Regions from separate parts of the Psychrobacillus sp. NPDC058041 genome, predicted to be linked through region 2. Evidence: predicted binding sites of a transcription regulator. Region 2 holds the regulator's gene; the other holds the start of a gene.

Region 1 (15,060 bases), on a different contig from region 2:
AAACAGTAGAAACGAAGGAAACTTGGTTCTTCAGTAGAAGTAGACAGGAATTATGGCATAAAGGGGAAACTTCCGGAAATACGCAACAAGTCATTTCGATTCGAAAAGATTGTGATTCTGACGCGCTAGTGGTCGAAGTATTGCCAAATGGAGCAGCCTGTCACACTGGGGAAGAAACTTGCTTCCACAATACAGTTGAGAAATTTGCAGATACTGTTGGCTACAATGTAATTACTTCTTTGATTCAAATTATTGAAGAGAGAGAAAGAGAAATGCCAGAAGGAGCATACACTACTTATTTATTTGAAAAAGGTGTAGATAAAATATGTAAGAAGGTTGGGGAAGAGTCTGCTGAAGTGATTATCGCTTCTAAAAATAATGACGGCGAAGAATTGAAGTGGGAAGCAGCGGATCTTATTTACCACATGCTAGTGCTCTTGCAAAATCAAAAAGTAAGCTTCTATGACCTTTTACAAGTATTGCAAAAAAGACATGAGAGTAAAACACATAAAAAATAATTGTTTATGATATACTGAAGAATATACTGATAAGGGACGTTAAAGCCTCTAGCAGGTGAATGCTACAAACTTTTATCAAGCAGGGTTGATAAAAAATGGGTTCACTTACGCAAGGCGTTGAGATACGTTCCTTATTATTTTTCGGAGGATTATCTTGAATAAAAAAAGTAAAAAGATATTAAAAGAAAATATTATTTCATTTTTGCCTACAGGCGAATACTACTATAAAAAAGCATTAGATGAGCTTCAAAAAGAACAATATGAAAAAGCACATAAATATTTAAAAAGAGCTGTAGATTTAAGTCCGGATGATCCATTAATTTTAATGCAATATGCCATCTTACAAATGGAATTAGATAACTTTGACTTTGCACATGAACTTCTAAGAAAAGCACATGATATTGATCCTAAAGAGTCAGAAATTGTTTTTTTCCTGTCCGAAGTAAATGCACATTTAGGCAATTTCATGGATGCCAATAGATTTGCAAGATTGTATTTAGAAATCGATATTCGCGGAGAGTATACAGAAGAAGCAATGGAAATAGTAGACTTCACTGAGCAAGAAGATTTGGAATCATTGGAAATGGAGAGTCCGTCTAGTGAAGCTCTTTTTCTTCAGGAAAAATCCCGACGTTTAATGGAGCAAGGAAAATTTCCTGAAGCTGTAGAATTGTTGGAATCATTGATAATTGATAATCCTGACTTTTGGGCAGCTTACAATAACTTGGCACTCGCTTATTTCTATATAGGAGAAGAAGAGCAAGCAAAAGCCTTACTTCATCAAGTTTTAAGTGAAAATAGAGGCAATATTCATGCGCTATGTAATTTAGCTGTTATTCATTATTATGAAAAAAATACAGAAGAATTAGAAGAAATTAGTGATTTCCTATCTAAGATTAATCCCTACTTTATCGAGCATCGATATAAAATGGGTGCAACTTTCGCATTAATTGGAAAATATGAAGAAGCTTTTAAATGGTTACGAAGCTTACAACGAAAAGGCTTTGAAGGGGACCCTGGATTTTATTTTTGGTTAGCTCATTCTGCATACTTTGCGGGGCATGAGGAAATTGCGCGAAATGCTTGGAAGACACTTCTCAAACTAGATCCAGAAAAAGCGGGATTCGAGCCATGGTTACCTCAAATGAAAGATATAAACTCCCATGGGTCAGAACATCAAAAAGAATTCATTTTGGAGAAGCTTCAAAGTAAACATGTAAGTGAACGAATCTTTGGCTTTTATTTGTTAGGAAAATCGAAGCATCGGCAAGAAATAATTTCTCATCCTCAATGGATTAAAGTAGAAGAATTGAGTACGATGGAGAAATTATTTTTAGCACAATCACTAGGACATTCATTTGATGAAAAGTCTGTCGCAGAAAAAGCCTTTGTACGAGCAATTGCTGCAACAGATTTGTTATATGAAAAATATAAACCCCTTGCGCAATCAGCTACTTACTTGTTTCAAATGTGGTTTATGTTGATAGAACGTGCGCTAGAAAAGGGATATGGCTTCAAAAATCCAAAAGCATTAGCAGCTGCAACTGAGTATATGTTTGAATCATCACGTTCCAAAAATGTGACGAAAAAGTATTTTGCGGATCAGTATGGGATTACTACAAATACCTTGACCAAATATGTCAATGAACTAATTCAGTTTTTGCCGCTATTTGATGCATAAGCAAAATAGTTGAAGCAAGTACAAAAATCCTATAGATTGAGTGTTAGTAGAATTGTAGGGGGAATTAGCAATGACTGAAGAAAAAATTTATGATGTAATAATAATTGGAGCTGGACCTGCGGGGATGACTGCCGCTGTATATACTTCTCGTGCCAATCTTTCAACGCTTATGATTGAACGCGGAATTCCTGGTGGACAAATGGCGAACACAGAAGAAGTAGAAAACTATCCAGGTTTTGAAACGATTTTAGGACCTGAACTTTCTACAAAAATGTTCGATCATGCAAAGAAATTCGGTGCTGAGTATGCATACGGTGACGTTGCAGAAATCGTAGATGGCGAACAATATAAAACGGTAAAAGTAAGTGGAAAAGAATATAAAGCATTAGCGGTAATTATTTCATCTGGTGCTGAATATAAGAAAATGGGAATTCCAGGAGAATCGGAACTTGGAGGACGCGGAGTAAGTTATTGCGCGGTCTGTGATGGTGCATTCTTTAAAGGAAAAAGACTTGTTGTTGTAGGCGGCGGAGATTCTGCTGTTGAAGAAGGTGCGTTTTTGACTAAGTTTGCAGAAAAAGTAACGATTGTTCACCGTCGCGATGCACTACGTGCTCAAAAGATTCTACAAGATCGTGCATTTGCCAATGAAAAAATCGACTTTATTTGGAATACTACATTAAAAGAAATTAATGGCAAAGACGGAAAAGTAGCTGGCGTGAAATTGGTCTCTACAGTAGATGGGTCTGAACGAGATTTCGAAACAGACGGAGTTTTTGTATACGTAGGAATGTTACCGTTAACAAAACCATTCAAGAACTTAGGTATCTTAAATGATAATGGATATATCGTTACGAATGAAAAAATGGAAACATCTGTACCTGGAATTTTTGGCGCTGGGGACGTACGCGAAAAAATGCTACGACAAATTGTTACTGCAACTGGAGATGGCAGTATAGCTGCTCAAGCTGCACAACATTATATTGAAAACCTAAAAGATAAAAATACTGCAAACGTATAACTTAATGTTATTTTAATCCAATTGTAACCTTATTGAAATAAATAAGGTGTATATTAAGGAGTATAAATACCCCTTTTTATATAAGCAATATTTGGACAGGCTGTTTCTCGATTTCAATCGATGAAGCAGCCTCTTTTTGAGTGTTATAAGAAAATGTAAACTATTCGTAACTGTCTAGACTCCAATGTCTGTGCTATGAGAGTACTTTCCGCCAATGCGAGAGCAATTCGCTTTAGCGAGATCGTTAACGGCAGATACGAGAGCACTCTTCGCCAATGCGAGAGCAATCCACTTTAACGAGAGCGTTAACGACCTATACGAGAGCATTCCATAAAACTCTCCCGGTAATAGTGTAGCCAATGTTTTTTTCGACGAGTAACCGCAGGAGCCAATGTTTCGTCCCAAGCACTCGGAAATTAGAGAAGAACAAGGGGTTCTTAAAGGGCAGTTGCGCATTTCAAATGAATTTCATGTATAATATTTAATAATAAGTATAGATAGTTTTGGAGTGATTATTCTTGCAGCGAATCGCAAATTTACTCATATGCAAAGACGGGCAAGTTCTTTTATTGAAAAAGCCTAGAAGAAACTGGTACGTTGCCCCAGGAGGAAAAATGGAAGTTGGTGAATCCATTCTTAATTCTGCTATTAGAGAGTTTACAGAAGAGACGAATACGATTCCAATCGATCCTCATTTAAAGGGAATATATACAATGGTTATAGAAGAAAACGGTAACCAAATAGATGAGTGGATGCTATTTACATTTGTCGCAAAAGATTTAGAAGGAACTCCTTTTCAAGAAACAAAAGAAGGCATCTTAGAATGGCATCCAGTAGAAGAATTACATGTATTACCTATGGCAGAAGGAGATCGAACGAATCTGCTATTTGCTGTTCGAGAGCAAGGAATACAATATGGTACATTTGTATACACACAAGACTTTACGTTAATAAAAGAAACGATTCAACAGTCAGTGGAGGGAGAAGTAAACAATGGAAAGTCAGCAAAAGCTTGAAACTGAAGTGGTTATTATCACTGGTATGTCGGGGGCAGGAAAGACTGTAGCGATTCAAAGCTTTGAAGACCTTGGCTATTATTGTATCGATAATTTACCTCCAGAACTTTTAGGTACATTTATCAATTTAATGATAGATTCCAATAAACAACCTCGTAATATTGCAGCTGTAATGGATTTACGAGGGGGAGAAATGTTTCATACTTTAGTTGATTCGGTTAATAGACTTCAGGAAGCAACTTCTGTTACTCCTAAAGTTTTATTCCTAGACGCGGAAGATGAAGCTTTAGTGAGAAGGTATAAAGAAACTAGGAGATCTCATCCACTAGCGAACTCTGGACTTCCTTTAGATGGGATAAAAAAAGAAAGAGAGTTATTATCTGATTTAAAAGGAAGGGCACAATTCATTTATAATACATCCAAAATGAAACCTCGTGAACTACGTGAAAAAATACAAGATGAATTTTCTGCAAAAGGAAGTAAGGTTTTTACTGTAAATGTCATGTCATTTGGCTTTAAACATGGCATTCCTATTGATGCGGATTTAGTATTTGACGTTCGTTTTCTCCCAAATCCTTATTATATAGAGGAATTACGATTGAAGTCGGGATTAGATGAGGAAGTTTCTAGTTATGTTTTAAAATGGGGTGACACAAAAACGTTAATTGAAAAGTTAACAGACTTGTTTTTATTTATGATTCCTCAATATAAACGGGAAGGTAAAACCCAACTTGTCATTGCATTTGGATGTACTGGTGGACAACACCGATCAGTTACACTTGCAGAATACTTTGGAAAACAATTAAAAGCAGACGATAAAACGATTATTACGCACAGAGATGTTACAATAAGAAAGGAATGAAGTAATGAATCGTACACAACACCAAAAGAAAATAGTAATAATTGGTGGGGGTACGGGATTATCAACTTTACTTCGTGGTTTAAAGAAATTTCCAATCGATATTACAGCAATTGTTACTGTAGCTGATGATGGTGGAAGTTCTGGACGATTACGAGATGAATATGATATTCCACCACCTGGTGATGTTCGAAATGTTTTAGCTGCACTATCAGATGTAGAGCCTCTTGTGGAGGAAATGTTTCAGTATCGTTTTTCCAATGCCACTGAATTAGAAGGTCATTCTTTAGGGAACTTAATGTTAACTGCATTAACTTCTATTACCGGTGATTTCGCCAATGCAATTCGAGAAATGAGCCAAGTATTGAAGGTGCATGGAAAAGTACTTCCGGCTGCAAACCAGCTAGTTACACTTCATGCGCAATACGAGGATAATGCAATAATAAGTGGAGAATCCAAAATTCCGAAGTATGGTCAGAAAATAAAAAAAGTGTTCATTACTCCCGAAGATGTGAAACCGTTACCGGAAACACTTAAAACCATTGCAGAAGCTGATATCATAGCAATTGGACCGGGAAGCCTTTATACGAGTATTCTTCCTAACTTATTAGTAGAAGATATAAAAAAAGCAATAATAAGTTCTAAAGCTAAGAAAGTATATATTTGTAATTTAATGACTCAAGCAGGGGAAACGAGTAATTATACTGCCTCAGATCATGTTCAAGCACTTATCGATCATATGGGAGAAAATTTTATCGATACTGTTTTAATTAGCAAGGAAGAAATTCCTGAAAACGTGCAGTATTTATATAAACAAGAAAAAGCTTCTCCTGTTAAAATAGATGTAGAAGTATTAGAAACATTAGATATAGAAATCGTAAAGAAAGATATTTCAGTTGTGTATGATGGTGCAGTTCGCCATGATTCCATCAAAGTCGCAAAATGGCTAGTAGAGTATGCGGGTTAATAGAATGATCGTTAGCAGTCTCTAGCAAGAAAGGGGGAAACGGATATGTCGTTTGCTTCTGAAACAAAAAAAGAAATGACGCAAGAAGAATCGAAACCATGCTGTGCAAAAGCTGAACTTTCCGCACTTATTCGGATGAATGGTTCTTTGTCATTTAGCAATAAAATGCTTAGTTTAGATGTTCAAACAGAAAACGCTGCAATAGCAAGAAGGCTATATACTTTGATAAAATCTTTATACCCATATCAAGTAGAATTGCTTGTTCGAAAAAAAATGAGATTGAAAAAAAATAATATTTATATTTGTCGTGTTCGTGAAGGTGCAAAGAATTTACTAGAAGATTTGAAAATATTAAATGAGGGCTTTCAATTCGAATATTCGATATCAAAAGAACTTGTGAAAAAGAAATGCTGTAAACGTGCTTATTTAAGGGGAGCTTTCTTAGCAGGAGGATCCGTTAATAATCCTGAGACGTCTTCCTATCATTTAGAAATTTATTCATTATATAAAACACATAGTGATGCACTCGTAGAACTGATGAATGAATTTGAGTTAAATGCAAAAACGATCGAACGAAAAAAAGGATATGTTGCTTATTTAAAGGAAGCAGAAAAAATTTCCGATTTCTTAAGCATTGCTGGCGCGCATAATGCATTATTAAAGTTTGAGGATGTTCGAATTATACGAGATATGCGAAACAGTGTAAATCGTCTCGTTAACTGTGAAACGGCGAATCTAAATAAAACGATTAGTGCCGCTATTAGACAGGTAGAAAATATACGTTTTATCGAGAATTCGGTTGGTCTAGATCAATTACCAGAAAAATTAAGAGAAATTGCAAGGTTGCGTGTTGAATACCAAGATGTTACATTGAAAGAATTAGGTGAAATGGTTTCGACTGGGAACGTAAGTAAATCCGGTATAAATCATCGTTTACGAAAAATAGATGAAATTGCAGATGCACTTCGTAGAGGCGAGACAATTTAGTGAAATGGAGCGTATAATCATGACAGAAAAACATGTCGAAGTGAAATTACCAGCAGGGTTGCAAGCAAGACAAGCAGCATTATTTGTTCAAGAAGCTAATCGTTATATTGCTGACGTTTACTTAGAAAAGGAAGACAAAAAAGTAAATGCAAAAAGTATTATGGGAATCATGAGCTTAGCGATAAGCAAAGGAATAACTGTAAGCTTAAGCGCTGAAGGCTCTGATGAAGAAGAAGCAGTAGAAGCCCTTGCAAAATTTATCTCAAATGAAGCATAAAAAGTAACGCCTCCCTCGTCATTCCGGACGAAAAGGCGTTTTTTTTTTTTCGTTGATAAGTCACTAGTTCGAAACAGCTGTTTAGGTGCTTATGACATCTTGTAAGGTGCTGATAGCGAGTATGTGGTGCTCGGGCCAGTCTATGTGGTACTCGTGACAATTTATGTGGTGTTCAATCTGTGTTATGTGGCACTCAGATATACTCAGTGTTGTGCGATAGTAGTAATAGCATCTAGTTTTTAGGTGCTGATGACATCTCGTAAGGTGCTTACAGCGACGGTTTAGGCGCTGATAGGTACTTTCAAGGTGCGCAACCGCTGTTTAGGCGCTTATAGCATCTAGTAAGGTGCTGATAGCGACAGTTTAGGTGCTTATAATATCTCGTAATGTGCTGATAACGAATAAGTGGTACTCAGATATACTCAGTGTTGTGCGATAGTAGTAATAGCATCTAGTTTTTAGGTGCTGATAAACGTAGTGTAGGCGCGGAGAGGTACATAATGTGTCCAAAAGTAGCTATACTTTGTAAAAAAATACCCAAGGAAATTGGAGTTTCCCTGGGTACAATTGTTATTAAGCTTTTTTCATTTCGCTACGAGAAATGATGTGGTCGATTAAACCATATTCTTTTGCTCGTTCTGCAGTCATGAAGTTATCACGATCTGTATCTCTAGCGATTACTTCGATTGGTTGACCTGTGCGTTCTGAAATAATTTGGTTTAATTTATCGCGTAGGTATAAGATACGTTTAGCGGCAATTTCAATTTCTGTTGCTTGCCCTTGTGCTCCACCAAGTGGTTGGTGAATCATAACTTCAGCGTTAGGAAGAGCATAACGTTTTCCTGGTGTTCCAGCAGTTAGTAGAAATGCTCCCATGGAAGCAGCCATACCGATACAAATTGTTTGTACATCTGGTTTGATGAACTGCATTGTATCGTAGATTGCCATACCAGCTGTAATGCTTCCGCCTGGGCTATTGATATAGATGGAGATATCTTTTTCTGGATCTTCTGCTTCTAAAAATAATAGTTGGGCAACGATGGAGTTAGAAACGTTATCATCAATAGCACTTCCAAGCATGATAATACGGTCTTTTAGTAATCGTGAATAAATGTCGTATGCACGTTCTCCACGATTTGTTTGTTCAATAACTGTAGGAATTAAATTCATCCTGATTGCCTCCTTCAAAGGTGGTATTGTAAGTTGATTACTGAGAAATATTCTCTCAGTTGTAACTTTATCATACACATTATGGTCAAGGAAGGTCAAATTTTAAGCTTCAAAATGATAGGTTGAATTTTGCACGTTCTATTTGTATAATAGATAGATCGCTTGTCCTCGTAGTGTAATGGATAACACACAAGCCTCCGAAGCTTGGAATGTGAGTTCGATCCTCGCCGAGGGCATCAAAAAAGTAAAAAACATGAAACACTTTAAACATGGTACACATGGTTAAAGTGTTTTTTTTATTCATTTTTCCTGCGCCTTTCAAATGAAATGGCGTATGCATCATGACGAAAATGAAGTACTGGATCATTTGTAAGTTCGATGCCATCTGAGACTATGGTTGGGTCAAATAAAATAGCTTCATTTGGAAATAGGATTTTAGTTAAAGTTAGTTGGCCAACGACAACCTTTTGCCTGTTGTCCGGCCAAGGATCTGTCGGGTCATCCGTAACATCACCCTCTTCTCCTAAACGAATGACTAAGTTAAATGAAACAGATCCATTAAGAACTCTAAGGTGGAGTTCTTCACTTAGATAGTCGGGAGAAGTTATTGTTCCTATCGATTTTCTCTGAGAATTTTTTTCGTCAGGTTGCCATTCATATTTAATAGCTTGGCGTTTTCCTTCTTTATTCATAAAATAAAAAGCGTGAATTGGGTAATAATTGAGCTTAGCATAACTTATGGGTGGTTGTTTAAATTGGTCTTTCAGTGCATGTAGTATATTTTTTCTTTCTGGATATTTTTTAAGGATATTCAGTATACCTAATCCTAAATCCACTTTATCATGACCCGTTTTGTCAGCTGTCAAAATTTTTAGCATGTCTATAAAAGTTTCCGGATCTTTTGTTATAAATTTAGGAATTGTCGTGCTGACCAGATGACTGGTTGTTCCATTTGGTAGGTGAAACTGTACGGACATTCCTTTGACAGGAGAAAGAAAATCGGCTGCAGTAGGATTTGGAGGGCTGTTAGAAAAGCGAACCGTTGCAGGTACAGCTTCATTTTGAAGATGCGCTGCAGTAGTATAAGGTATTGCATTGCCATTAGGTGTAAAGTTTGCTTCATAAAACAACCCTTTAGCATGTGCGCGACGTGCTCCGGGAAACTTCCCCTGTATCTTTTCAAGAGTGTCAATAGCTTCAGTAGTCATAGAATTATGATGGTCGCTCATATTATTTATTTGAATCACCTCTTTAAAAGTTCACTATTCTATTCATCTTTACCCCAAAACACTTATATTAATCAAAAGGAAAGTACAAGACTTTTTGAAACCATTTAATGTTTTTTTCGTATAGTTAAGTAGGTTTCGCATTTTAGATTTAAAGGTAGAAATATAATATACTTAATTAGAGGTGAATGAGATGAAGAAATTATTAGGGCCGCTTGTAATTATTATTGTGATAATTGCTGTTTTTGCGGCTATATTAGTGCCGAGCTATAACGGTTTTGTAAATGGAGAAGAAGATGTCAACCAAGCATATGCCCAAGTTGAAAACCAATTACAACGTCGTATGGATTTGATTCCAAATCTTGTGAATACAGTAAAGGGCTTTGCTTCACATGAAAAAGAAGTACTTAGTAATATCGCAGATGCACGTTCTAAGTTAGCAGGAGCAAACACGCCAGCGGAACAGGCAGCTGCGAATGATCAGTTATCTGGAGCACTGAGTAGATTGTTAGTAGTAGTAGAAAATTATCCTGCTTTAAAAGCTGATGCAAACTTTCGTCAATTAATGGATGAACTTGCTGGAACAGAAAATCGTTTGTCCGTTGCTAGACAAGACTATAATGAAGTAGTTTCAAACTACAATAAAAAAGTAAAACGTATGCCAGGAAGTATTGTTGCTTCTGTTTTTGGCTTCGATCAAAAAGAATATTTTAAAGCGGATCCAAATGCAAAAGAAGCTCCTGTTGTTGATTTTAATGGAGATGGCAAGTAATGAGAAAAGTTGCGCGAATGCTCATAGTTGCGCTACTGCTATTTCTTTCTATTCCATTAGTAACGGTAGCAGCATCTAATATACCAAAACCTATTCCTGGTGAATCCTACGTGCAAGACTATGAAGGATTTTTGTCCCAATCGACTAAAAAACAAATAGAAGAGCTTGGACTTAAATTAGATAAAGCAACTGGTTCACAAATTGTCGTCATGATTATAAATTCATTAAACGGGCAAGATGTTAATCAATTTAGTGTAGATGTCATTCGAAAGTTTGGTATTGGTGATCAAAAAAAGAATAATGGTGTTTTATTTGTGATAGAAACAGATCCTACTAAAAAAGGTAATAGAGATGTATATATTTCAGTTGGCCAAGGTCTTGAAGGGGCATTACCTGATGGGAAAATTGGACGGATACTGGATGAATATACGTATCCATTTTTAGAACAAGGTTCTGTGAATGAAGCAGTTCTTTCTACGTATCAAGTACTCTATAATGAAGTAGCAAAAGAATATGGATTAGAAGGCGAGCTTTCGGAACCGCAAAATCCAGCTTCATCTAATGAAGGCTTCTCGTTTTCCACTATTATTGGAATTGTTGTTGTAATTTATTTTATATATACAATCATGAGAAATGGTGGAGGCGGCGGAGGTAGTAACGGTAGACGACGTCGCTCTACTATGTTTGGTCCAGGAAGTTTCGGAGGTGGCTTTGGTGGCGGCTTCGGAGGTGGTGGAAAAGGATCAAGCGGCGGTTTCGGTGGCTTCGGCGGAGGTAGTTCCGGAGGCGGCGGAGCGGGACGTAAGTGGTAAATAAAAATGGAAAAATGCCCTTAAGTAGGGCTTTTTCTTTGTTTTATTTTCCCTTGATGTGTCTAATGTAATTATTCCGATAAAGTAATGAATGGGGGATTTGGGAATGAAACTAGTAGAGATAAACAAGGATAACTGGCTACGAACGGTTTTATTGACGACGAATGAGGATGGGAATGCGACTGTAGTTGAAAAATTTGTAGCCTCCAATGCGCTATCTATTGCACAATCGATTTATGAGACTGGATGGATTGTAAGAGGAATAGAGGTTGAGGACAAGACTATTGGTTTCGCGATGTATGGATTAGATGAAGATACTAACAATTACTGGATATGTCGTTTAATGATTGATTATACCTGTCAGGGAAAGGGCTACGGTAGAGAGGCTGTACAGTTGATCTTGGACGAAATGAAGCAGCTGGATGGCTGTGAAACGATCTATCTATCGACGGAGCCAGACAATGAAGTAGCCATAAAACTATACGAAAGCTTCGGATTCCAAAAAACAGGCAAGATCAATGATGGAGAAGCAGAGTTTGTATTGAAACTATGAGTGCGAGGAGAGCAGAGGCTCTTCTTTTTTTGAGAAAGAATAAAAATTAGAACAAGATATAATTAAACGTAACAAATATTTTTAAGGAGAGATGATATAAAATGATTGTCCAATTCTACACTAGACCAGGTTGTCATTTATGCGAAGAGGCAAGACTTATGCTGAAACTTGTACAGGAAGATATAGCATTTGAAATAAATGAAGTGAATATAGAAGAAGATGAGGAACTTCATGAAAAATATATGTTGATGATTCCAGTTGTTGAATTCGAAGGAGAAATTATTCAATACGGACAAGTAGATTACGCAACAATACTGGAAACATTACTTAAATAATGTTCCAGATTGTGCGCTACTCGCAATATTCATAAGCATACTCGCAACATTTCCTCAACTATTCGCAAGTTCCAAGTAGATACTCTCAATATAGAAAATTTTACCTTCAACTATTTACTGACACAATATTTTCCAAAAATAATGCACTAGTATTGCATATGTGAATATAATATTGTATGATGATTTTAGTAATTCACTTTTTTTTTAAGTCACTGGGACAATTTTTAATTAAGTGGGACAAAAACGTACCAACTAGTTAGGAAGTGAAAAATGGAGTCTTTACTCACAGCTCAATTAAAGCTAATTCCTGAAATGAGTGATTTGTTACAAAAAAGGTATCAAATACTTCAAATGATTCAACTTTCCAAAGGGATTGGTCGTCGAGTTTTAGGGGAACAATTAGGTTTGTCAGAAAGAGACACTCGAAAAGAATTAGATGCATTAAGAAAACAAGGATTAATTGATATATCACGTGATGGAGCAGCTATTTCTCCAGAAGGTACAAAAATATTAATGGAATTGAAAGAAGTCGTTCGCGAGTGGTCAGGAAGATTACAACTTGAACAAACACTTTCTAAAATTTTACAAATAAAAGAAGTAATTATTGTTCCAGGAAATGCAGATACTAATACGAATGCAGCAATGCTTTTATCTCAAGAAGCAGCAAAGTTTTTGGAAAGCATTTTGACGGATGACAAAATAATTGCAGTAACAGGTGGCTCTACCATTGCATCCATTTCTAACTTTGTTCATGAGACTACAAAATGGCAAAATTTAATGTTTATCGCAGCACGTGGCGGAGTTGGAAAAGATGTAACATTCCAAGCGAATACGATTGTTTCTCTGTTCTCTAACAAAATGAATGGATCTTATCGGACCTTGTATATGCCAGATAGTTTGAGTGAAGAAGCATATCTTACGATGAAAAAAGAGCCATTTATACAAGAAATGATGGATTTATATGAAAGAACAAATATTGTTATTCATGGTATAGGTGATGCCGAAGAAATGGCTAGAAGAAGAAATTCTAGTGAAGACGAGATCGAGCGTCTAAAAGAAAACGGTTCTGTAAGTGAAGCATTTGGCTATTATTTTAATGACCAAGGCGAAGCAGTCCACCGTATAAGAACAATTGGAATTCAGTTAAAACAATTAAAAAATATAGAGCATCTACTTGCAGTTGCCGGTGGTGCCAAAAAAGCAAAAGCACTATTGTCTTATTTTAAACAAGCGCCTGAACAAACTGTATTAGTGACCGACGAAGGTGCTGCAAATGAAATGATGAAAATAATAAAACAAACCTATTAGGAGGAAAATAAAATGACAGTAAAATTAGCGATTAATGGATTTGGACGTATTGGACGTAAAGTATTTAGAGAAGCATTAGAACAAAAAGAGTTAGAAGTAGTAGCAATCAACGATTTAACAGATGCTGCAATGCTAGCACACTTATTAAAATACGATTCAGTTCATGGAATCTTCGAAGCAGAAGTATCTTCAGAAGGAGATTATTTAGTAGTGAACGGAAAACAAATCCGTGTATTTGCAGAAAAAGATCCTGCAGCACTTCCATGGAAAGAGCAAGAAATTGATATCGTTATTGAATGTACTGGATTATTCAGTACAGCTGATAAAGCTGGGAAACATATCGAAGCTGGAGCTAAAAAAGTAATTCTATCTCAACCAGCTAAAGACAATATGCCTACATTTGTTATGGGTGTAAATGCGGATAATTATAATCCAGAAACAGATCATGTAATATCAAATGCTTCATGTACAACAAACTGTTTATCACCACTTGCAAAAGTTTTGCAAGATCAATTTGGTATTAAACGTGGAATGATGACAACAATTCACTCATATACGAATGATCAACGCATTTTGGACTTGCCGCATAGTGATTACCGTCGTGCTCGTGCAGCAGGAGAGTCTATGATTCCGACTACAACAGGTGCAGCATCAGCAGTTGCGAAAGTACTTCCTGAACTAAAAGGGAAATTAGATGGTATGGCAATCCGCGTACCAACACCAAATGTTTCTTTAGTTGACTTTGTAGCAGAACTTGAAAAAGAAGTAACAGTAGAAGAAGTAAATGCTGCTTTAAAGAAAGCTTCTGAAAATGAATTAAAAGGAATTCTTGCTTTCAATGAACTTCCATTAGTGTCAATTGACTATAATGGAAATACAGCATCTTCTACAATTGATGGACTTTCAACAATGGTTTTAGGTGATAATATGGTGAAAGTATTATCATGGTATGACAATGAATCAGGATACTCTGCACGTTGTATTGATCTAGCGCTTCTTATGATGAAAAAAGGACTATAAGCTTATCCAGCAAGTGAATTGCACAGATTTTGCATAGCGATAATGCGTAATAACCTCTATAATGAGAGAGGGTAAAAGGAGCAAGGGTTTACCCTTCGCTCCTTATTTTTATAAAACAGTATTATGTTACTGCCCCGACATTTACTAGTCGAGGTTAAGCGGAAGATTTATGCATTTCTTACTACTAGGAGGCTATTCTCATGAATGAAAAACAAACGATGAAAGATGTTACTTTACAAGGTAAACGAGTATTTTGCCGTGTAGACTTTAACGTACCTATGGAAGATGGAGCAATTACAGATGACACAAGAATTCGAGCTGCATTGCCGACGATTAACTATTTAATCGAACAAGATGCAAAAGTAATTTTAGCTAGCCATATGGGACGCCCAAAAGGAGAAGTAAAAGAAGAACTTCGTTTGACAAAAGTTGGAGAGCATTTAGCAAAATTATTAAACAAACAAGTGAAAAAATTAGATGAATCAATTGGTGCTGAAGTAGAACAAGCTGTTTCTGAAATGAAAAATGGTGACATTAT
Region 2 (15,060 bases):
TGGAAAAACAAACTTGCAATGGGTGGACTAATATTTCTAATTTTGCTCGCACTTTTTGCAATATTTGGTCCCATTTTTTCTTCTTATTCTGTCACAGCTACTGATTATCCAAATCAAAACCAAGCGCCTTCCGCAGCTCACTGGTTTGGCACTGATGAGGCTGGTAGAGATGTATTTATTAGGACATGGTATGGTGCTCGTATCTCATTATTTGTTGGACTAATGGCAGCACTTATCGACTTTTTTATAGGAATTATATATGGAGGAATCAGTGGATATAAAGGTGGAAAAGTAGACGCCATCATGATGAGAATAATTGAAGTATTATATGGTTTGCCACACTTGTTAGTCGTTATTTTATTGATGGTTGTAATGGGGGCAAGCCTAACTACAATTATAGTTGCACTTACCGTTACTGGCTGGGTAGGTATGGCCCGGATTGTTCGAGGACAGGTGCTACAATTAAAAAACTATGAATTTGTGACTGCTTCCAAATCATTTGGAGCAAAAACATCTAGGATTATACGTAAAAACCTTCTTCCCAATACGATGGGACCCATTATCGTACAGATGACTCTTACTGTTCCAAGTGCTATATTTGCGGAAGCATTTTTAAGTTTCCTAGGTTTGGGTATAGCAGCTCCTTTTGCCAGTTGGGGTGTTATGGCGAATGATGCATTGCCAGTAATTTTATCTGGTCATTGGTGGCGTTTGTTTTTTCCTGCTTTATTCATATCTTTAACGATGTTTGCTTTTAACGTACTAGGAGATGGTTTACAAGATGCTCTAGATCCGAAGCTTAGGAGGTGAAAATTGGTGAAAGAACATAAGAAGGAAAATAGGAAAATCATATCCAATGAAAAAGTATTACAAGTAAATAATTTGCAAGTTTCTTTCCGAACATACGGTGGTGAAGTAGAGGCAGTTAGAGGTGTTAATTTTGACCTATATAAGGGAGAGACACTTGCCATTGTTGGTGAATCTGGCTGTGGTAAAAGTGTTACATCCAATGCAATTATGGGCCTAATTCCACAGCCGGCTGGAATTATTAAAAACGGAAGCATTTTATTTAAAGGAAAAGATCTAACTAAACTGTCTAAAGCGCAGTTAAGGAAAATTCAAGGAGTCGACATTTCGATGATTTTCCAAGATCCTATGACTGCTTTAAATCCAACGCTGTCAATAGGAGAACAGCTAACTGAGGGTCTTCTAACCCACCAAAAAATAGGGAAACAAGAAGCAAAGAAGAAAGCAATTGATATGTTAAATCTTGTAGGGATTCCAAATCCCGAAGAACGTTTAAAACAATTTCCTCACCAATTTTCAGGTGGAATGCGCCAACGTATTGTCATTGCAATTGCACTTATTTGCGATCCAAAATTACTCATTGCAGATGAGCCAACAACCGCATTGGATGTTACGATCCAAGCACAAATTTTAGAGCTGTTTGAAGAAATTCAACGAAAAACCGAAATATCAATAATATTAATCACGCATGATTTAGGGGTAGTTGCAAAAATTGCGGATCGAATTGCCGTAATGTATGCGGGTAAAATTGTTGAAATTGGTGACAAAAGAGAAATTTTTTATAATCCTGAACACCCCTATACAAAAGGATTATTAAACTCTGTTCCGCGACTAGATTTAATGGAAGAGGAATTGAAACCAATTGAAGGAACTCCACCGGATTTATTCTCACCTCCGAAAGGGTGTCCATTTACCGCCCGTTGTGACTATGCAATGGAAGTGTGTGATCATGTTTATCCAATTACAACTCAGTTAACAGAAGCACATATGGTTGACTGCTGGCTACAGGACAGTCGTGCAAAGGTTTTACAAGTACAAAAATAAGTCCGGATGAGCGCGCGAGAGTGCATTCACATATACAATACAAAGGGGGAACTAGGATGAAGAAGTGGTTATCATTATTTGTAGTTGCATTTTTTATACTTGTGTTGAGTGCTTGTACAGCAAACAAAGATGCAGGGCAATCGACGAGTACAGAAAAAGAAAGTGGCAAAGAGGAAACAGGAACAACAACAGAAACATTGCCGACAGAAAAAGTACTTCATTTGAATAATGGAAATGAACCAACATCGTTCGATCCATCTGTAGGGTTCGATGCAGTTTCTTGGAATGCATTAAATAATATTATGGAAGGTTTGGTCAGACTTTCAAAAGATCATTTAGCAGAGCCAGCTACTGCGGAAAAAGTAGATATATCAGATGACGGTTTAACGTATACTTTTACTCTTCGAGAAGATGCAAAATGGTCCAATGGAGACCCTGTATTAGCAAGTGACTTTGTATTCGGTTGGTTGCATATGCTAGATCCAGAAACTGCATCTCCAGCATCTTTCCTTGGATATTTCATTGAAGGAGCAGAAGCATACAATAACGGAGAAGGAAGTGCGGATGCGGTTGCTATTAAAGCGTTAGAACCTAAAGTATTCGAAGTGAAACTAAACGCACCAACAGAAGCGTTCTTAAACATTATTACAAATCCAAGCTTCTTCCCAGTAAATGAAAAAGTAGCAACACAGAATCCTACTTGGTTTGCGGATGCAAATACTTTTGTAGGAAATGGTCCATTTAAATTAGTAGATTGGAAACATGATGCAAGTTTTACTTTTGAGAAAAACGAAAACTATTGGGATGCATCGAATGTAAAACTGGATAAAGTAGAATGGGCAATGATTAATGACTCCAATACAGAATATCAGATGTATCAAACAGGAGAACTAGATACATCTGGTGTACCATCTGAACTGGCGGAAAGTTTAATGGATAATCCTGAATTAAAAAATGAAGACCAAGCAGGTTTATATTTCTATCGTTTTAATGTATCGATGGAGCCATTTACAAACAAGAAAATTCGTCAAGCATTTGCTTACGCAGTGAACCAACAGGAAATTGTAGACTATGTAACGAAAGTGGGTCAAAAAGCAGCGGAAGGCTTTGTTCCTTATGGATTCATTGGACCAGATGGTAAGGAATTCAGAGAATCCGCAGGAAAACTAATTGGGTTTGATGCAGATAAAGCAAAGGCTCTATTAGCTGAAGGTATGGCAGAAGAAGGATATAAGAAGTTACCTGAAGTCACATTAACTTATTCTACAAGTGATTCTCATAAAAAAATTGCAGAAGCACTTCAAAGTAAATTTAAAGAAGTATTAGGTGTGGATGTATCGTTACAAAACGTCGAGGCAAGTGTATTTGCTGCTGAACAAAAAGAATTTAAATACCAATTGTCACGTTCTTCTTTCTTGTTTGACTATGCAGATCCGGCGAACGCACTAGAAAGCTTTATAACAGGTTCTTCTATGAACCGTACAACATGGTCGAATGCTGAGTATGACAAATTGATTAAAGATATTAAGAATGAGACTGATGCAACAAAGCGTTGGGCAATGTTAATTCAAGCCGACAAATTATTGCTAGATGAAATGCCTATATTCCCACTTTATTATTACAACCAAGTAACGCTTGAAAAGCCATCAGTATCGGGCATTTTAAGACATCCAGTAGGTTATATGGACTTAAAATGGGCTGATATAAAATAAGAAAGTAGCGGCACCTAAAAAGTGCCGCCCCTTTTGTTAAAAAGGAGATAACATAAAGATGAAAATCCGTCCGAAACGATTACAAATTGGAGATACCATTGGTATTATTGCTCCGTCCAGTCCACCAAATCTTAAGCAACTAAAGCGCTCGTTAAAATTTTTAGATGAGTTAGGTTTGTCTTATGAAATGGGGAAAAGCGTAGAAAACGTATATGGTTATCTTGCTGGTTCAGATGATGAACGCTTAGAAGACTTACATGAGATGTTCGCTAATCCTGATATTGCAGGAATAATTTGTGCAGGTGGAGGATATGGGTCTGCTAGATACACGGATAAAATAGATTTTCAATTGATGAATGAATGCCCGAAAATTTTCTGGGGTTATTCGGATATTACTTTTTTACATACAAGTATGAATCTATACTCCGATATTGTGACTTTCCATGGTCCAATGTTAGCTTCGGATGTAGGGAAAGAAACGTTTTCTGATTTGTCGAAAAAAATGTTCCAACAATTATTTACACCAATGGAACTACATTATACAGAAGCAATTTCACCGTTAACACGCTTTTCAGGTGGAGTGGCTAGAGGTGAGTTAACAGGAGGGAATTTATCACTCCTTGCAAATGGGGTTGGGACGAAATACGAAGTAGATACAAGAGGAAAATTATTATTAATAGAAGATATTGGTGAAGAACCATACCGAGTGGATGGGATGCTCAATCAGCTTCGACAAGCAGGTATTTTGGATGCAGCTTCAGGCTTTGTCATTGGAGATTTTAAGGATGCAGAACCTAAAAAACGCCAAGTATCTTTGTCCTTAGATGAAGTGCTAAACCACTACTTAGGTAGTTTAGGGAAGCCTGCTGTGAGAGGATTCAAGATTGGACATTGTGAACCTCATTTTGCCGTTCCGCTTGGAGCAGAGGCTGAGTTGGATGCAGATAACTTGTCACTTGTTATTTTACCAGGTGTGGAATAAAGGGGGCTATTTAATGTTGATTCAATCAATAGAAACAGTTGATGTGGCTGTTCCACTTACGAAGCCTTTTAAAACTGCACTTCGAACTGTAACGACAGCGTATTCTATTTATGTAAAGGTAACTACTAGTGAAGGGCTAATAGGATATGGGGAAGCACCTCCAACGCATGTAATTACTGGCGAATCAATGGATAGTATTCGATATGCAATTAACGAAATTATTGCACCCTCATTAATAGGTCTTAACCTTTTGGAAAGTGAACGTATTTTTCAAAAATTGAATGCTTGTCTTGTTAGGAATACAAGTGCGAAGGCTGCTGTGGATATGGCAATTTATGATTTACTTGCTCAACAATCAGGATTACCATTGTTTCAATTTCTTGGAGGATATAAAACCACGCTTGAGACTGATTTTACAGTTAGTGTTAATGAACCAAAAGAAATGGCAGACGATGCTGCTCGATATGTAAATGAAGGATTCAACGTGCTGAAAGTAAAAGTCGGGATCGGTAGCATAAAAGATGATATTGCCCGTATCCATGCTATTCGAGAGCGTGTAGGAAATAAACCGAAGCTTAGACTCGATGCAAACCAAGGATGGAGTGCCAAAGAAGCGGTAAAAGCTATTCGAATGATGGAAGATGCTGGACTTGAGATTGAATTCGTTGAACAACCTGTTCCAGCTCAAGATTTAGAGGGGTTAAAGAAAGTAACAGATTGCACGGATACACTTATTATGGCAGATGAAAGTGTGTTCTTAGTGAATGATGCAAAAAGAGTTCTAGAAATGCGAGCCGCCGACTTGATCAATATAAAGCTAATGAAGTCTGGTGGTATATATAACGCTATAAAGATTAATACACTTGCGGAAGCAAATGGAGTTGCATGTATGGTTGGAAGTATGATTGAAACGAAAATAGGAATTACTGCTGCTGCTCATTTTGCTGCTAGCCATCCAAATATTCATTACTACGATTTTGATGCACCTCTGATGCTAGCAAAAGATATGATTGTTGGTGGGGTTATTTATGAAGGAAGTAAGATGAGCTTCTCAAATGAACTAGGACTCGGTATTTCACGTGTAGAAAAGGGATAGGAGGGGAGGTTAATAGATGACGATAGAAGCAAAAGAATGGATATGTTCAGTAAAAGTTGCAACTGTTTGGACGGAGCCAGTTTCTGCTAGAGAAATGGATGCACCAGGTACTGCAAATCCTGTTTTATTAGCTGAATGGCTTGAGGTATTACAGTATAAAGAAAGACTCGCACTATGTAATGAGAATCGTGTTCAGACGCAGATTTTATATGGAGAACCAGTACTTGTAGAGGAAATAAAGGATGGTTGGGCAAAAATCATAGCTATTTGGCAACCATCCAAAAAAGATACTCGAGGATATCCTGGTTGGATTCCTTTAATACAATTACAGAAATCAAAACGAGTGGATTCGATTGGGGTTGCTCGTGTCTCTTCCGTGCGAGCTCAGTTGTGGGATATGAAAAATAGACCGTTGCTCGTTGTACCATTTAATACGACTCTTCCTGTTATTTCAGAAGAATCAACCTGTTATAAAGTCCATACAGCACATGGGGAAGCTTTACTGGACAAAAAGTTTGCTGATTTCGCTAAATCTATGGACCATTTTCCAAAACTTTCGATTGAACATGCAGTGGATTTAGGTGAGATTCACTTAGACTTACCCTATTTATGGGGTGGAATGTCTCCGTATGGCTATGATTGTTCAGGGTTTTCGTACAACATGTTGAAAGCGTGTGGGTATTTGATCCCGCGGGATGCAAGTGACCAAGCACGTAACGGTGAAGATGTCTCGGTAGATGATTCATCCGCTTGGAAAAAAGGAGATTTAATCTTTTTTGCAAATGATGAAGGCACAGGACCAGTGCGTCATGTTGGATTTTACTATGGAAATGGTCAGTTATTGCATTCTCCTTCAACAGGGAAATCAGTAGAAATTTTAGTGTTAGAAGGTTCTAAGCTTGAGAAGGAAATTTGTGCAGTGAGAAGGTATGCCGTTTAGGGGGGATTTACGTGACGGAAAAAGTTCTTTTGTCTGTAGAAAATTTGAAGCGCCATTTTCAAATAGGGCATGGAGAAACGTTAAGGGCTGTTGATGGGATAAGTTTTGATATCGTCAGAGGTGAAACATTTGGTCTTGTTGGAGAGTCAGGTTGTGGAAAGTCCACTGCAGGGCGAACCATTTTAGGGTTGTACAATAAAACAGAAGGCAACGTTCTGTTTGATGGTAAAAGTGTACATGACATGACTGATAAAGAACGGAAAGATTATTTGAAGAAAATGCAAATGATTTTTCAAGACCCATATGCATCTCTAAATCCACGTTCAACAGTGTTAGAGATTATTTCGGAACCAATGGAAATACATAAACTGTACAATTCGAAAGAAGAGTTAAAAAGTAGAGTATATAAGTTATTAGAGGATGTTGGGCTTAATAGGGATCATGCCAATCGTTATCCCCATGAATTTTCAGGTGGACAAAGACAACGCATCGGGATTGCTCGTGCATTAGCTTTAGATCCCGAATTTATCATTGCAGATGAACCGATTTCGGCTCTAGACGTCTCCGTTCAAGCGCAGGTAGTAATGCTGTTACAACGATTGCAAAAGGAAAAAGGGTTAACCTATTTGTTTATAGCCCATGACTTATCCATGGTAAAATACATTTCTGATCGAATTGGCGTCATGTATCTTGGACATATGGTAGAACTAACAACGAGTAGTCAGTTATATGACAATCCTTTGCACCCATACACACAGGCATTATTATCAGCGATTCCCATTCCGGATCCAGATATTGAGGAATCACGGCAGCGAATTCTATTACAAGGAGAGTTGCCTAGTCCGATTAATCCTCCTTCTGGATGTGTATTTAGAACTCGCTGTCCACATGCTATGGCTATTTGCTCTGAAAAAAAGCCCGTCTGGAAGGAACAAGAAGAAGGTCACTTTGTAGCTTGTCATTTATATAACTAATATATAGAAGCATCTGCCTATGTAGATGCTTTTATTTTATTGTTCCTTAAAACAAATCCATCCACCAAAAAGTGTTGTAGAGAAAAACATCGCGACTTGGTTAAAACCGGCTTCTGCTAGCAATTGTTCAATTATTTCTTTGGGTAAATAAGAAAGGGTAAGGATGTCCTGTTCCATTTCCTTTACTTCATTTACAGAGAGTTTTGTCGTATCTAGCCAGTAACTTTTCCATAGTTTCAAACGCTCCTTGAATTCAGGGCTAGTAGGGTCCCCGTACTTACTGATTAATACGAAAGGAGCTCCATTTTTTAATCTAGAGTGAATCTCTTGAAGTGTTTTTAATTTTTCTTCATAGGAATGAATGAAATGTAAAACTAAAATACAAGTTGCCGCGTCAAAATTAGTTAAACCTTCCACGTCCTCCACTGTACCTTGTATCAATTCTACGCGATCACTTACTCCAGCTTCTTTGCATTTATCTTTTGCAACTGCCAGCATCGTCTCAGACGGATCCACTCCTGTAAACGTCCATCTTGGATTATTTACGCTAAAGCTAGTCACTTCATTGCCACCACCTGCTCCCACAACTAATATGTTTGCATTTTCCACGGTGTTAGCTCGTAAGAATGTTTGAATTAATCGAAGCATCGTATCATAAGTAGGTAAGGCTCTTCTAATTCCGCTATCATATTGTTTTGAAAGTTTTGCATCAAATTCCATTTTCATTCCTCCTAAATGCACTTTACCATAGCCTAAAAATTACAAATATGATTGTATAAAAATATTTTACTTAAAAAAATGAACTTTTGCTCTTTTAAAACGTATTACCTAGTAAGGAAGGTGTGAGGAAATGGAAACAAAACCAATTGTTAAACTACAAAATGTAACGAAGGTAATTGGAAAAAAGAAGATTATTGATAATCTCAGCCTAGATTTATTGCCAGGTCAAATTACAGGATTTTTAGGGCCGAATGGAGCAGGGAAAACAACAACGATACGAATGATGACAGGCCTGATGAAGCCAACATCAGGTGAAGTATTTATTGATGGGCAAGCAATTTCTACTAACTTTGAGCAATCTATGAGTAAAGTTGGAGTAATTGTAGAAAATCCAGAAATGTATAAGTTTATGAGTGGTTATAAAAACTTGCTTCACTTTGCGAGAATGAACAAGAACGTGACAAAGGCTAGAATAGATGAAGTCATCGCCCAAGTAGGATTACAAAATCGGATTAATGAAAAAGTATCGACATATTCACTGGGAATGCGTCAACGTCTTGGACTTGCGCAAGCGCTTTTACACCGACCAAAGTTTTTAATATTAGATGAGCCAACAAATGGGTTAGATCCAGCGGGCATCCGTGAATTCCGATTGTACTTGCGTAAAATAGCTATTGAAGAAGGAGTTTCAATCTTTGTGTCCAGCCACTTACTAGCTGAAATAGAATTAATGTGTGATAGAATCGCTGTTATACAAAATGGGAAGTTAATTTCTATAAAAGAGGTTAAGGAGGATCAAGAGTCACATTATTACGTAGAGGCATCTCCTAAAGAAATGGCGAATGCTTTTTTTGCATCTAAAGATATGAAGGTAGAAATTCAAGGTATCGGCTTTGTGGTTCCGTTAGAAAAAGAGGCTGTACCAGTCATGATTGCTGAAATGGTTGCGAATAATTTACAAATTTATTTATTCAGTCCACATAAAAAAACGCTAGAAGATCAATTCTTAGAAATAACAGGAGGTGGGCAAATTGCTGAATCTCATAAGAAATGAATGGTTGAAGCTATGGAGTAAAAAAGCTACATGGGTAATGGTAATACTAGTTGCTATTTTAATGATTGGAATTGCAGGTCTTACAAAATGGATAGGTAATCAAACAGACTCAGTGGAAGATTGGAAAAGTGCTTCACAAGGGAAGATACCGTTTTTAGAAGAGCAAATAGCTAACACGAACTTGTCCGCTGACGAATTGCAAAGTTTTAAAGATACTTTAGCTGTAGAAAAGTATCGATTAGAGCATAACGTTGCACCAATTAGTTCGGAAAGCGTAACCGGATTTATTAGTTCTCTTCCCGATATGCTTTCAATTATTACGTTATTCACAGTAATTGTAGCAGCAGGAATTGTAGCTTCGGAGTTTTCTCAAGGGACGATTAAAATGCTTTTAACAAGACCGGTGAAAAGGTGGAAATTACTAACCTCTAAACTTTTAACTGTAGGAATTTTTGCAATAGTAATGTCCATCATTTTATTTGTGTTTGGAGTAATTGGAGCTTATATTTTCTTTGATTCTGTCCCTGGTATGAATTTAGATGTAGTAAATGGTCAAGTGATAGAAGTTTCCTTTTGGGGTAGGGTTCTATTATTAACTGGACTTTCTCTTGTAAATGTATTTGTTATTGGAACGCTTGCATTTATGATCGGTTCGGTGTTTCGTTCGAGTTCTCTTGCTATTGGTATATCCATCTTCCTTATGTTCATGGGTGTGAATATTACGTTCATGTTGGCTAGGTTTGATTTTGCTAAATATATCTTATTTGCAAATACCAATCTAACTCAATATATAGGCGATAACCATCCGATAATAGCTGGGTTAACAATGCCTTTTTCAATCGTGGTAATTTTAGTGTACGTCATTGTATTTTTAGTTATTAGTTACTGGTCTTTTATAAAGAGAGATGTAACTGCATAAATTTTTGTTGACATAATGTTAATACTTATAGTATTCTGAAAACAACTTAAGGAAAGGAGTGAGGCATTATGGCTAATGTAAATAAAAATCCACGAATCAGTAAGTTCATGATGTCCCACTCTATATGTCTCTAAAAAAGTAAGGTTTCTTACTTTTCTATTTGATATGCTTCTTTACTAATGACCGGGAAACCATGACTGCTGATTTGTGCAGTCATGGTTTTTTTATTGTTTAGCTTCGATGCCTTACCTCTTTGGGTAGACATAGGCATTGCCGCTATTCTACCCAAAATTAGGAGGAAGTTAAATTGAATTTAATCGAAAAATATGGTTGGAATAATAAATGGGAAGAAAAAATGCTCGGTAAAGGAATTGCGGGTCGCATTTTACTTGAGCATAAACACTTATATCGAGTTATAACAAATGAAGGAGAATGGCTATGTTCTCTGTCAGGGAAATTCAAGTTTGATCATGGTCGAGAAGAATTTCCCGCGGTAGGAGATTGGGTGGTACTGGAGCAAATGCCTGGAGAAGAAAAAGGAATTATTCAAGAAGTCCTTCCACGCAGTTCTCAGTTTTCAAGAAAAGTAGCTGGTCAGACAACAGAAATACAGTTAATCGCTGTCAATGTTGATTATGTATTTCTTGTGATGTCTCTTAATCACGATTTTAATGTACGTCGTTTAGAACGGTATTTATTAGCTGCATGGGATTCAGGTGCAACACCGATTGTAGTGCTTACAAAAAAAGATACTTGTGATGATTTGGCCTATTATATTAATGAGGTGGAGTCTGTCGCTTTTGGTGTAGATATTTTTACGGTGAGTAGCGTAACGGGAGAAGGAATTGATGAACTTTCGGTACTGTTATCAGCTGGTAAAACAGGAGCGCTATTAGGTTCTTCAGGTGTGGGTAAATCATCCTTAATAAATGCATTATCTGGAGAAGAAGTAATGGCAGTTAACGATATTCGGGAAGATGACAGTAAAGGTCGTCATACAACGACACACCGTGAATTATCATTGCTTCCGAGTGGTGGCCAATTAATTGATACACCTGGAATGAGAGAATTCCAACTATGGGAAAGTAGTGAAGGCGTAAGTGCAAGTTTTAAAGATATTGAAGAACTAGCGGATGAATGCCGCTTCCGTGATTGCAAACATCAAAAAGAGCCAGGATGCGCTATACGAGAAGCAATTTCAACAGGTTCACTCAAAGAAGAACGATATAAAAACTATTTAAAGCTATTAAAAGAGCTTGCGCATATTGAAAGAAAAAATGATATTGTCGCTCGAAAAGTAGAACGAGACAAATGGAAGCAAGTGGCCAAAATACAAAGAAGTAATTATAAGAAGAAAAAATAATTGCTTTTAAAGGAGTAATTAGATGATAAAGAAACTCCTTCACCAAGATGAAAAAGTTGCTGCGGAGATTTTAGAAATTCAGGTACCTGCATATAAAATAGAAGCAGAGTTAATCGGATTTAATGGAATTCCTCAGCTTCAAGATTCTATTCATGACATAATAATCTCAAAGGAAATTTTTATCGGATATTATGAAGAGTCGCAATTGACCGGTTTTATATCATTTATGAACACTGATGAACTTATAGATATTTGCAGACTTGTTGTACATCCGAACTTTTTTCGTAAAGGAATTGCATCCATATTATTAAAGCATGTATTAGAAATCAAAAAGGCAAGTCAGCACATTGAAGTTTCAACTGGAGCGAAAAATACTCCTGCTATTCAATTGTACGAACGTTTCGGATTCAAAAGAAGAAATGATATTGAAATAGAACCAGACTTCTTTATTACACAGTTAATATACAAATAAAAGATTTGTGGAATACAAATGACCTCATTGAAGCAAGCTAACTACTAACCATTCGGTTAGTAGTTTTTTGTTTTTTTCGTTACAAATCATATCAATTGCACATCTAAAATTTTCTCGCTATAATATAGTCAAAGTTAGTCAAAGTCAGTTTGCGAGAAGAGGTGAGAAGATGAAAAATATATCTGACATAATTGAAGGTTATTTAAAGTCTATTATAGAAGAAGAGAGTAAGGGGCAAATTGAAATAAAAAGAAGTGAAATTGCAGAAAAGTTTCAATGTGTTCCTTCTCAGATCAACTATGTGATAAATACCCGTTTTACCCAAGATCGCGGTTATTTAGTGGAAAGTAAGCGCGGTGGTGGTGGATATATTCGAATTCTCCGCGTTCGTGCGCATACAAAGGCTGATTTGATTGAGCATATAATACAGAGCCTAGAAAACGGAGCATCGGAATCAATGACGGAAGACATAGTGTTCAGATTAATTGACGAAGAGGTAATCTCTAAACGAGAAGCGAAGCTCATTCTAGCTGGGCTTAATAGAACAACTCTTGCAATTCCACTACCTGTAAGAGATGAATTACGCTCACGAATATTATGTGCCATGTTGCTAACATTAAAGTATGAAATAAAGTGAAGTTAAACGGGGTGTTGAAAAGTGATTTGTGAAAATTGTAAGCAAAGACCAGCTAAAGTAACGGTTACGCAAGTGCATAACGGTGAACACTTTGAAAGACATTATTGTGAGAATTGTGCTAATAGTCTCCACCCGTTTTACGTAGAGTATAAACAAGATCCGTTATCTCTGCACCAGCTACTATCAAACTGGTTTAATCATGCAGAACAACAACCAATACATCAAAAACAAGATAGACCAAAATTAGTTTGCGATGAATGTGGTTGGTCTATCCAACGATTTTTAGATGAAGGAAAATTTGGATGTGCCTCCTGCTACAATAGCTTTCGTAACCAGTTACCGAATGTACTAAAACGATTGCATAACGGAAACATTACACATATAGGTAAAGCACCAGGAGCACTAGGCGAAAAATTAGAACTGAAAAAAAGGATTGAAGCTATTCGTTTGCAAATGAAGGACGCTATTGAAACTGAACGATTCGAGGAAGCTGCCAAGTTAAGAGACGAGGCAAGAGAACTTGAGAGTAGGATTGCTTCTGGAGGTGACGAAAAGCATGTCGATTGAACGTTTTTTAGATAATTCTCCTTCTAGCTGGATGGCTGGTAGTGGAGATCATTCGGATATTGTAATGACTACAAGAATTCGTTTGGCTAGAAACTTAAATGGCTACAGATTTCCTCTAGCATTTACTGAGGATGAAGCGCATAAAATTGACCATTCAGTTTCGGCCACACTTTTAGACGCAGATGAAGAATTACAAATGAACTTCTCCTCTATTCAAATAAAAGATTTATCCGAATTAAGTCGGCAAGTATTAGTTGAAAAGCATCTAATTAGCCCTAAGCTTGCCAATTCACCGATGACCGGGTCGGTTTTACTGTCCGACGATGAGTCAGTTAGCGTGATGGTTAATGAGGAAGACCATATTCGAATCCAATGCTTGTTTCCTGGGCTTCAGATTCAAGAAGCCTACGCGCAAGCGGATACAATCGATCGAGTATTAGATAAAGAATTACCATATGCGTTTGATGAGCAATTTGGTTATTTAACAAGTTGTCCAACTAACACCGGAACTGGATTAAGAGCATCTGTCATGATGCACTTACCAGCTCTAACAATGACAAAGCAAATGAACAGAATCGTTACAATCATCTCCAGATTAGGGATGGTTGTGAGAGGAATTTACGGTGAGGGTAGCGAAGCCCTCGGGAACGTTTACCAAGTATCTAATCAAACTACATTAGGTAAAACGGAAGAGGATATTCTTTCGGATCTTCAAAGTATTACGGAACAAATCATTCAAAAAGAAAAAGAATCAAGAAGTGCACTATTAAATCATTCTGCCAATACACTAGAAGATCGGTTATATCGATCATTGGGAACTTTGTCATTTGCACGTATCATCACGACAGAGGAAGCTGCTAGATGTCTGTCTGACGTACGTCTAGGAATAGATATAGGGCTTATAGAAGATGTAGATGTGACTATTTTGAATGAATGTATGGTTTTTATGCAACCAGGATTTTTACAACAATATGCAGAAACCACTTTGAATGCTTCGGAACGGGATACGTTTCGAGCAAAGTTATTAAGGGAACGGTTAAAAATGGGAGAAAAACCGAAAACAAAAGGAGAGGAACTTGCATGATGTTTAATCGATTTACACAAAGATCTCAAAAAGTATTACAACTAGCACAAGAAGAAGCTATTCGCCTAAAGCATGAATCAATTGGAACAGAACATATATTACTTGGACTTATAAGAGAAGGTAGCGGAATTGCTGCAAAAGCATTGGAAGCGATAGAAGTAGATCCTAAAGTTATTGAAGCTGGAATCGAGGAGTTAGTAGGTACGGGAGCTGAAGAAGTCGGTCCAATTGTACACTACACACCTCGTGCGAAAAAAGTTATCGAACTTTCAGTAGATGAGTCTCGCAAGCTTGGGCACTCCTATATTGGAACGGAACATTTACTTCTTGCATTAATCCGTGAAGGAGAAGGAGTGGCAGCAAGGGTTTTAAACAATGCCGGAGTTAGCTTAAATAAAGCTCGTCAACAAGTGCTTCAATTGTTAGGAAGTACTGATCAATCTCATGGAAACGGCAATAATAGTGCTGCACCTGCTAGTACTCCAACACTAGATGGATTAGCACGCGATTTAACGCAAATTGCGAGAGAAGGTACATTAGATCCTGTTATTGGGCGTAGTAAAGAAATTACGCGTGTTATAGAAATTTTGGCTCGTCGTACAAAAAATAACCCTGTATTAATAGGTGAACCAGGTGTAGGTAAAACTGCAATTGCTGAAGGGCTTGCACAACAAATTGTACAAAATGAA

The links. Region 2 encodes CtsR, which represses protease genes until heat stress. Its sites were predicted from a motif close to ATGGTCAATAAAGGTCAAACA; they were not measured.
Region 1: a site for CtsR is predicted at 8,578-8,598, ahead of clpP (ATP-dependent Clp endopeptidase proteolytic subunit ClpP). Genes of this name have one in related genera too.

The regions. Positions count from the first base shown of each region.
Region 1 covers NZ_JBHVRO010000011.1:108,474-123,533, forward strand. The annotation lists gene hisIE (bifunctional phosphoribosyl-AMP cyclohydrolase/phosphoribosyl-ATP diphosphatase HisIE) at 1-518, shown strand, start outside; gene ACFVR1_RS16360 (tetratricopeptide repeat protein) at 673-2,199, shown strand; gene trxB (thioredoxin-disulfide reductase) at 2,270-3,220, shown strand; gene ACFVR1_RS16370 (NUDIX domain-containing protein) at 3,739-4,236, shown strand; gene rapZ (RNase adapter RapZ) at 4,214-5,098, shown strand; gene ACFVR1_RS16380 (gluconeogenesis factor YvcK family protein) at 5,103-6,062, shown strand; gene whiA (DNA-binding protein WhiA) at 6,108-7,049, shown strand; gene ACFVR1_RS16390 (HPr family phosphocarrier protein) at 7,069-7,326, shown strand; gene clpP (ATP-dependent Clp endopeptidase proteolytic subunit ClpP) at 7,900-8,496, opposite strand; tRNA gene ACFVR1_RS16400 (tRNA-Arg) at 8,661-8,732, shown strand; gene ACFVR1_RS16405 (catalase family peroxidase) at 8,793-9,743, opposite strand; gene ACFVR1_RS16410 (LemA family protein) at 9,916-10,494, shown strand; gene ACFVR1_RS16415 (TPM domain-containing protein) at 10,494-11,306, shown strand; gene ACFVR1_RS16420 (GNAT family N-acetyltransferase) at 11,413-11,859, shown strand; gene ACFVR1_RS16425 (glutaredoxin family protein) at 11,961-12,194, shown strand; gene ACFVR1_RS16430 (sugar-binding transcriptional regulator) at 12,465-13,502, shown strand; gene gap (type I glyceraldehyde-3-phosphate dehydrogenase) at 13,515-14,522, shown strand; gene ACFVR1_RS16440 (phosphoglycerate kinase) at 14,723-15,060, shown strand, end outside.
Region 2 covers NZ_JBHVRO010000007.1:150,368-165,427, forward strand. The annotation lists gene ACFVR1_RS12850 (ABC transporter permease) at 1-810, shown strand, start outside; gene ACFVR1_RS12855 (ABC transporter ATP-binding protein) at 817-1,851, shown strand; gene ACFVR1_RS12860 (peptide ABC transporter substrate-binding protein) at 1,908-3,563, shown strand; gene ACFVR1_RS12865 (S66 peptidase family protein) at 3,622-4,545, shown strand; gene ACFVR1_RS12870 (dipeptide epimerase) at 4,559-5,641, shown strand; gene ACFVR1_RS12875 (C40 family peptidase) at 5,658-6,581, shown strand; gene ACFVR1_RS12880 (ABC transporter ATP-binding protein) at 6,593-7,555, shown strand; gene ACFVR1_RS12885 (class I SAM-dependent methyltransferase) at 7,592-8,275, opposite strand; gene ACFVR1_RS12890 (ABC transporter ATP-binding protein) at 8,406-9,329, shown strand; gene ACFVR1_RS12895 (ABC transporter permease) at 9,298-10,248, shown strand; gene rsgA (ribosome small subunit-dependent GTPase A) at 10,604-11,611, shown strand; gene ACFVR1_RS12905 (GNAT family N-acetyltransferase) at 11,634-12,083, shown strand; gene ACFVR1_RS12910 (CtsR family transcriptional regulator) at 12,253-12,720, shown strand; gene ACFVR1_RS12915 (UvrB/UvrC motif-containing protein) at 12,742-13,287, shown strand; gene mcsB (protein-arginine kinase McsB) at 13,277-14,371, shown strand; gene ACFVR1_RS12925 (ATP-dependent Clp protease ATP-binding subunit) at 14,368-15,060, shown strand, end outside.